Regions from separate parts of the Candidatus Arthromitus sp. SFB-mouse-NL genome, predicted to be linked through region 2. Evidence: predicted binding sites of a transcription regulator. Region 2 holds the regulator's gene; each other region holds the start of a gene.
What was found. Region 2 encodes Rex, which represses fermentation and respiration genes when NADH is low (regulators of the CRP and FNR family bind a similar motif). Its sites were predicted from a motif close to ATTGTTAANNNNTTAACAAT; they were not measured.
Positions count from the first base shown of each region.

Region 1: the regulator Rex is predicted to act here: its motif matches at 1,525-1,544, upstream of adhE (bifunctional acetaldehyde-CoA/alcohol dehydrogenase).
Region 3: the regulator Rex is predicted to act here: its motif matches at 1,944-1,963, upstream of gap (type I glyceraldehyde-3-phosphate dehydrogenase).

Region 1 covers NZ_CP008713.1:1,455,978-1,459,231, reverse strand. The annotation lists gene adhE (bifunctional acetaldehyde-CoA/alcohol dehydrogenase) at 1-1,395, opposite strand, end outside; gene SFBMNL_RS06875 (glucoamylase family protein) at 1,698-3,254, shown strand, end outside.
Region 2 covers NZ_CP008713.1:362,163-365,416, forward strand. The annotation lists gene rpe (ribulose-phosphate 3-epimerase) at 1-73, shown strand, start outside; gene SFBMNL_RS01720 (hypothetical protein) at 150-701, shown strand; gene SFBMNL_RS01725 (hypothetical protein) at 694-1,188, shown strand; gene SFBMNL_RS01730 (redox-sensing transcriptional repressor Rex) at 1,292-1,915, shown strand; gene SFBMNL_RS01735 (DNA-3-methyladenine glycosylase family protein) at 1,925-2,800, shown strand; gene SFBMNL_RS01740 (hypothetical protein) at 2,884-3,254, shown strand, end outside.
Region 3 covers NZ_CP008713.1:205,281-208,534, forward strand. The annotation lists gene SFBMNL_RS08545 (hypothetical protein) at 529-654, shown strand; gene SFBMNL_RS01010 (hypothetical protein) at 940-1,782, shown strand; gene gap (type I glyceraldehyde-3-phosphate dehydrogenase) at 2,028-3,035, shown strand; gene SFBMNL_RS01020 (phosphoglycerate kinase) at 3,108-3,254, shown strand, end outside.

The DNA.
Region 1 (3,254 bases), 560 kb from region 2:
TTTAAATCGTTGCATATTAGTTTTTCTCCTTGCGACTCTCTTTAGATTGATTAAATTCTCACATGTAACGTTAGATATTATCGAATTTTTACCGTAAGAACCACATCCTAATGTTAGGGATGCTCTATTTGAATTATATAAATCACCTATAGCTCCATGAGTTGATGGTGAGTTTACAACTATTCTTCCAGCTTTAACTTTTTCTGAGAACTTTTTAATAATATCTTCATTGGATGAATGAATAGCTACAGAATGTCCAAGACCTCCAAACTCGACTATTTGGCAAGATTTTTCGATTCCTTCATCAGAGTTTTTAACAATGATATATGAGAGAATAGGACTTAATTTTTCACGTGATAGAGGAGAGTTAGAGCCTATAGAATCTATTTTTGCAATTAATATCTTTGTTTTTTCAGGAACTTCAAAACCAGCTTCTTTAGCTATCTCATTAGCTGATTTTCCGACTATATTGGCATTTAAGACACAAGAGTTTTTGTCTTCAGGAAATGCATATTTTTCGAGTTTTTTAATTTCATCTTCAGAACATAAATGGCAATTTAATTCTTTCATTAATTTTTCAAAATATTTTGAGATTTCTTCATCTACTACAGCAGTTTGTTCTGATGCACAAATCATACCATTATCAAAAGTTTTGGATATGATGATATCTGATACAGCTCTCTGAAGGTTACAAGTTTTCTCAAGATAAGCTGGAACATTTCCAGGGCCAACTCCTAAAGCAGGTTTTCCACAACTATATGCAGATTTAACCATTCCGGATCCACCTGTTGCCAAAATGAGAGCTATTTCTGGATGATTCATTAGTAAATTAGTAGCTTCGATGGATGGTTCGTTTATCCATTGAATGCAGTGTTCTGGAGCCCCAGCAGATATAGCAGCTTCATAAACTACTCTAGCAGCTTCTGAACTACATTTTTGGGCGGACGGATGGAATGCAAATATTATTGGATTTCTTGTTTTGATTGATATTATAGCTTTAAACATAGCAGTTGATGTTGGATTTGTAACTGGAGTAACCCCAGCGATAATACCAACTGGTTCAGCAACATTAAAATAATCTTTAGTTGGATCATCATTTATAATTCCAACAGTTTTAATATGTTTAATATCATGATGAATGTATTCAGTAGCAAAAAGGTTTTTAATAACCTTGTCTTCAAAAACTCCACGTTTAGTTTCTTCGATAGCTAATTTTGATAATTCTATGTTTTTATCAGCACCAGCAATACACATAGCTGATACAATTTTATCTATTTGATTTTGATTTAATTTCAAAAGTTTTTGTTCAGCTTTTTTAGCATTATTTACTAGAGAATTAATAACTAAGCTTATATTTGAAGTTTCTTTTTCTTGTATTTGATTTTTTGATTTCATTGATATTATTATCCTCCAATTCTAAATTATTAAGTAATAGATAGTAGTACTAAATAATAGCAGCAATTACTTAATTATATTACTATTTTTAATAAGAAAATATTCATATTTGTTATTAAAATAACCTATAGTGTTATTTTAATAACAAATTTATTATATCACTAATGTTTTAAAAACATCAATAGTTAATTATTGGATTAATGTTAAAAAGTGAATATATAATAAAAAATTGGTAATAATAGAATATATTTCAAAAAATCATAGGAAAAGCTACAGTCTTTAACTAGAAAAGGGGATATAATATGATAAATGGCATGTTATCAGATGAGAACATTTTATATAGTAATATTTATAGAAAAAGAGTTAATTTAGCTAGTACATTTAAGGGTAAAAATAAGATGTTTTTAGATAATATAAAGTATATTGAGTTAGTAAAATCTTTGGGATGTAATGTAACTGAAGCTTCTTTATGGTTAACGGATAATTTTTTGTATATTCAAAATAGGATTACTAATTTATTAGAGAGCAAGTATTTTAGAAATGGAAAATTTAATTGTATAAAATTAAATGATATTTATTTTCCTAGTGTTTATTTATTTTGTAACGATTTTTGTAATAATTTAAAAACTGTTTTGCGAGAGGAAGAATTTTTTAATGAATTGAACTTATATGAGAGTAAGTATAAACCGAGTTTAGATGAATTATGGAGTATACCGTTTTTTTTAAATTATGTAGTATTAGAAAAAATATTTAATTTAGCAAATGATATAAGAAAAATTGAAGAGGATTATTATAAAGGTTATAAGTTATTTAATAATGTTATTAAATATATAAACAATGGAAGGTTTAAATTAGTTTCAAATAAATTATCATATTTATTAAAAAATAATATTTCTTTATATACATTGGATTATTTTATGAAACTTGTGGAAGATAATAGAATTGATAATAATTTGATAAATAAATTTTTAGATAATATATTGAATAATGAAAAATTAACTTATGAGAAATTTAAAGAAAAAAATTTAGATAATTTGAAAGATAATAGGATTAGAATAAGTATTTATATACAGCATTTAAAAGATTTATCTGATTTTAATTGGAAACTTCAATTAGAGAAAGTTAGCTCTGTTCATAAAGAGTTTTTAAAAGATCCATCTGGGGTATATCCTAATATGGATTATGAAAGTAGAAATCATTATAGATATGTTTTGCAAAAATTGTGTAAAATAAATAAATTAAATGAATATGAAGAAGCAGTGAACATTGTGAAGTTAAGTTCTAATGGAGATACTAGTTATTCTAGGCATATTGGATATTATTTAATTGATAATGGAAGTTATAGATTTAATAAGGTTAAAAGAAATATTATAAGTAATAGAATAAATTATTTTTTATGTATATTTTCTTCAATAATATTAAGCGGAGTAGCCATATTGTATAGTTTAAATAATGTGTTTAAAAATAAGTATATTTTGTTTATTTTTAGTTTTTTTATATTGTTAATAGTTAGTGATATATGGATTAATTTTATTAATTATATATTTTTAGCTAAAGTAGAGAAAAGATTTGTGCCTAAAATGGATTATTCTAAGAAAATACCAGATACTTCAAAGACAGTTATTGTTATTCCAGCATTATTGACTAATAAATCAGATATGGAAGATATTGTAAAAAATTTAGAATTAGCATATATATGTAATAGAAATAATAATTTATATTTTTCTTTATTATTGGATTATACTGATACAATTTCTTATGATAAATCTGAAGATAGTATAATTTTAGAATATGTGAATAAATTAATTGAAGATTTAAATAGTAAATATAAATTTCACAATAAAAAGTTTTATATTTTC
Region 2 (3,254 bases):
TTATATTTTTAGTGGGGATTCTATTTACAATAATATAAATGGATTAAAAAATAAGATAAGTCGATTTATGTAGATTGACTTATCTTATTTTTGTATATAAAGTAAAAAAAATGAAATAATTCATACTAGAATTGAAGGAGGATACATAGATGATTAAATATTTTTTTGTTATAATGATATTTTTATGTATTAATAAATTTTTGATTTTTATAAGAATACGTATTGAAACTAAGTTTAAAAATAATTTTAAAACAAGATCAATAATTAATAGAATTGATTTAATAGATTATGGAGTAGATTATTATTTATTATTGTGTAAGTATATAATATCTAAAATGAAAGATATAAGTGATATTGTTATTGAAGATATTAGTGGAAGGGAAGTTGTAGACATAAAATTTAATCAAAATGGCAAAATGGTATATTGCTCCTGCATATTAAAGGATAGATTAGAAAATAAAAAATTTGATTTAGTTACGTATTATGAAGTATTGGATTTATTAAATTATATGATTAAAGATAATGTAAATAGAGGTATAATATTTGTTAATTCAGATTTAATTGAAGATGCAAGTAAATTTATAAACGATATAAATTTAAATTCTAATAAGTATAAAATAGATATAGTAAGTGGGTATGATATAATTAAATTTGCTCGTAAACGTAATGAAGAGTATAACAAGGAGCTATTATATGCTTAATTTTTATGGATTTATGATATTTATATGTGTATTGATTATTTTACCAATTTTAATTAATATATTTGATAATTTATTTAATATATTTAAAATATTAAATAATAGAATATCTGTATTAGATAAGGTTTTAGAGTTTGATAATATGGAATTATCTGACTTTGCTTTAGAATTTTTAATGCGAGCATACAACTATAGATTTAAGATTAAGAATGATAGTATATATTTATATGATGATTTTTGTGAATGGTTTTTATATTATGATAATAGTACTTGTAATGTACTGAGTTTATACGATGTTAGAAATATAATTGGAATTTGTGAAAGTAAGGGATGCAAAAATATATTTATTTTTACAACAGGAATTATAAATGATGATATAAGAAGTTTTTTAGATAGAATATATAGTTATAAATTTAAATTCATTCATGGAGAGGATTTGAAACTAGATTATAGTCAGTTAGTTAATAAGTTTTATATTTATAAGATGTAGTATTTATTTTATTTTGCTTTAAAATAGTGTAGAATTAGTTAATCATATTGTCAATAGTAGAATTTAGAAATGTATATTTATTAATTAAAGGGGATATGTAACAATGTCTAGTAAGATATCTAAAGTAGTAATAAAAAGGTTGCCTAAATATTTAAGAGTTTTAGAAGGTTTTTTGATACGAGAGATTGAGAGAGTATCATCTAGGGAACTTGCAATAAAATTAGGTTCGACAGCATCTCAGGTTAGGCAAGACTTTAATTGTTTTGGAGATTTTGGACAACATGGATATGGATATAAAGTTAAGGAACTATACTTAAAAATTAAGGAAATATTAGGTTTAAGCAAAAAATATAACTGTATTGTTATAGGTGCTGGAAATATAGGACAAGCTATTATGAATTATTCAAAGTTTTTTACTATGGGTTTTAATATAGAAGCTATATTTGATATAAATCCTAAGATTATTGGGTTATCTTTTAGAGGTATAGAGGTATTGGATATTGAATTATTAAATGATTACATAAAAAATAATAAAATTGATTTAGCGATATTGTGTGTTCCTGAATTTCAAGCTGAATCTATATATACGGTATTAAAAGATAGGGTAATTGGAATTTGGAATTTTGCAACAGTAGATTTAGTATCTACTGAAAAAACATTTGTTGAAAATGTCAACTTAAATGATAGTTTATTTACATTAACATATTTTATAAATAATGGAGTTTAAAGATAAGTAATGGATTTTAAAAATTATAGATATTTGGATAATAAGATAATTGTAAAAAAAACAAACAATTTTGTATTAAAACATATATTTGAAAATGGACAGTGTTTTCGATGGGAACGGACTAATATAGGTACATATATTATTGTTGCCAAGGGAAGAGTTATAGAATTAGAAATGGATAGTGGGGATTTGATTATACATAATTCAAATGTAGATGATTTTGAAAATATTTGGATAAATTATTTTGATTTTGAGAGAGATTATTGTAAGTTAAAGGGAGAGCTAAAACATGATAAATATCTAGATATTGCTATTAATTTTGGACATGGTCTCAGGATATTAAATCAAGATCCATTTGAAATGATTTTATCTTTTATAATTTCATCCAATAATAGGATACCTATGATAAAAAAAGCTATACTAAGTATAAGTGAGAAATATGGTGATCCTATTTCCTATAAAGGAAGAATATATTATAAATTTCCAAGTTTAGAAAATTTGGCTAATCTTAGCCAAGAAAAATTTAGAGAATGTTCTGTTGGATTTAGAGATAAATATTTATATAATACTGTAAAATTACTTAATGAAGATAATGATATTGAGTATATTATGAATTTAAATGATGATATGTGCCATAAAGAATTACAAAAATTTAGTGGTGTTGGATCAAAAGTATCTGATTGTATAATGTTATTTTCTATGAAAAAATATTCGGCATTTCCAGTTGATGTTTGGGTGAAAAGAGCTATGATGAAATTTTATGTTGCTCCAGATACTTCATTAAAAGGCATACGCGATTTTGGAAGAGAATTATTTAAAGACTCTAGTGGACTTGCTCAGCAGTATTTATTTTATTATGTAAGGGAGAATAATATAAAAGTTTGAATAATATTTTTAAAATTCAAAACTTTTTAAATGATAAAAATTGTCTTTATTATTGAGATTATTAAACTAAGAGGTATATAAAAATGAATAAAAATAAAATATTTTCTTTAGGATTAGCTAGTTCTTTATTTATGTTAGGTCTGAATGTTAATGTTAATGCTGTTGAAAGTAAAGGAGTTGTATCAAGTGAATTAACAAATAATATATATGAAGAATTTAAAGGATATAGTAGAATAGATATATTAGGAAATAATTATGATTTATCTAACGTAGATAGTGCAGTTTTACAGATTATTGCTAAGAAGTTTGATGCAATAAATGGAGGCAGTTTATCTGATGATAAAATAAAAGAATATCAAAAAGAAATTATGGATTTGTTAGATGATTATAATAAAGATCCTAAAAAATATGAGAATCTTCCAGTTACATTAGATCTTAATCCTGTTACTTTTCT
Region 3 (3,254 bases), 160 kb from region 2:
TATAATAGGTTTAAGAAAAGAGGTGTAAAATAGTAGGAAATACATATTTTTAGACTTTATATTTATCATGGTTACAATGCTTAGATTTGCAACTCCACTAATATTTGCATCTATAGGAGCAGTTTTTTCTGAAAATATGAAGTTGTAAATATATGAATAGAAGGAATGATGGTGATGTGAGCTTTTTGGAGTTTGGGGAACCTATATATTAGGAAGTTCTATTGTAATAATTTTAATGCATTATTTGTTTGTGGGTATTACAGCAGTTATACATGGAATATTGAGCATATTTTTAAGAGTGAATCAAAATTTATCAGGGATTGGTATAAATTTATTTGCAACATCTATAACAAGTTATTTGGATCTCGGGGTCAAACAGATACAGTTAAAGTGGTACTGTATTCTAAAGAAATGTTTGAGAATATACATATTGTATTAAAATTATTGTCTAAATTAAATTAGTTTGTAATAGGTGCACTTGTAGTTATTGTATTATTACGGTTCATTTTATATAAGATTAGTATAGGGATAAGGGCGCTTGGTGAACATACAAAAGTTATAGATACCTTAGGAATAAATGTTTATGAAGTTAGATTTGTATGTGTGGTATTATCGGGAGTTTTGGCATGGCAACATTCTATATTGCTAATATAAATTTGATTAGAGTTGGTATAGTTAATTGAAGAGGATATATAGCCTTGGTTGCTATGATATTTGGTAATTGGAAATCATATATAACTTTTATGCATGTGTGATTTTTTCTTTATTATAAAAAAATTGGGTTAATGTATCTACAGAGATATATTATATGTTACCATATATATTGACCATGGTTGCGCTTATATTTTTCGCAAAGGAATAGTAATTTTCCATTATCTTTAGGAGAATTTTATGAAAAGGGTAAAAGATGATTTTATAATTGATAGAAGGGACTAATTTATGAGAAAATTATATGTATTTATTTTTATAGCAATATTTTTAATTATGAGCTCTTGTAGTGCTAATGGATATGATGTTATTTATATTCATAGTGATGAATTTGAGACTCTTGCTGAAGAAAATTTTAAGTATAATATGGAAAAACTGTTGGATAATTTTAAAGTTTTGAATATACCTAATGATGAAGAATTTATAGAATATTTCAATAAATTATCAAATGAACAAAAGAATAATAAAAATATATTTATTGTATCTGAAAAATTTTCAAATGTAGACATTTCAGATAAAATAGATAAAGTTATTTATATAAATAATAAGTTTAATATGGATATAAATAACTTATTGATAGATCAAAAACCTGTAAGTTATTTGCTAGGTATAATAAGTGGATTGGTGACAAGAAGAAACAGTATATTTATACTTTATTCAGAAGATTATGTTGATCATAGAGAGATTATTGATGCATTCATTACTGGTGTTAGGGAAGTTAATCTAAGAGCATATGATTCATTATCGAGTTTAGAAAATGTTAAATGTATAACACTAGATAATAAGGAGGAAATACAGGAGATTATTAACAGTGAAAGTGATATTGTATTTAATTTATCTAAAGAAGATATTATTGTTGATGATAAGTTTTTATTTGATTTAAATATGGATAATATTTCTGAAAATTTAGTAAGTATTTTATATGATTATGGGAGTTTTATAAATATACTTGAAAGTGGAAAAATTGCAACTTACTCAATTGGAATACACGATGAAAGTATAAAATTTAATCTGACTAATTTGCCTGAAGAAGTAGTTAATATATTTAATAAATATTTAAATAATATTAATTAGATTATAATAGGGTTTTAGAATCTATGTTCTAAGACCCTATTTTTTGTTTGTATATAAAAAATTATTAGTTATTAAAAATAATTATTTAAAAAATTAATTTTATGTTTTATAATTTATGTTATAAATTTATTTAAAAATATCATTGATTTCGATATTTTTAATATGTTAATTAAATAACAAAGAATATTTTTAACCATTCAGTTAAAGATATTAGTATATTTATTAGAAATTTAGGAGGAATTCTAATGGTTAAAATAGGGATTAATGGTTTTGGAAGAATAGGAAGAAATGTATTTAAGGCTTTACTCGAAAACTATGGAAGCGAACTACAGGTTGTTGCTATAAATGATTTGACTAATGCTAAAACTTTAGCACATTTGTTAAAATATGATTCACTTTTTGGAAAATTTGAAGGTACAGTTGAAGCTAAAGAAGATTCAATTATTGTAAATGGCAATGAAATAAAAATATTTGCAGAAAGAGAGCCATCAAATATTCCTTGGTCTAGTGTTGGATGTGAAATAGTAATTGAGTCCACAGGATTCTTTACTGATGGAGAAAAAGCTAAGGCACATATAAATGGAAGTGTTAAAAAAGTTTTAATTTCTGCTCCAGCTAAGAATGAGGATATAACTATAGTTATGGGAGTTAATAATGATAAATATGATCCTTCAAAGCATAATGTGATATCAAATGCTTCTTGTACAACAAATTGTTTAGCTCCATTTGCTAAAGTTCTTCATGAAAATTTTGGTATAGTTAAGGGTCTTATGACAACAGTGCACTCTTACACAAATGATCAAAAAATATTAGATGCACCTCATAATGATTTAAGAAGAGCTAGAGCTGCTGCTGAGTCTATGATACCTACAACTACAGGAGCTGCAAAAGCTGTTGCTTTAGTATTACCAGAACTTAAAGGTAAGTTGAATGGATTTGCATTGAGAGTTCCAACTCCAACAGTTTCTTGTACTGATTTAGTTGCAGAACTTTCAAAAGAAGTGACTGTTGAAGAGGTTAATGCGTCATTTAAAAAAGCATCAGAGACTACTTTAAAAGGAATTTTAGGATATGAGGAAGCTCCTCTTGTATCTATGGATTATAGACAAGATAAGAGAAGTTCTATAATTGATGCTTTGTGTACGATGGTAATAGAAGGCAATATGGTTAAAGTTGTTTCTTGGTATGATAATGAATGGGGATACTCAAATAGATTGGCAGATTTAGCACAGATGGTTGCTAAAAGTTTATAAGGAATGTATTTAAAGGTTGGTTTTATTTAAGATCAACCTTTATTGATAATTAGAATTTAAGGGGTAAGATATATGACATTTAATAAAAAGAGTATAGAGGATATTCAGTTAACTGGTAAAAAAGTTTTGATTAGATGTGATTTTAATGTTCCTATAGTAAACGGTAAAATAACTGATGAAAATAGATTATTAGGAGCGCTTGATACTATTATATATGCT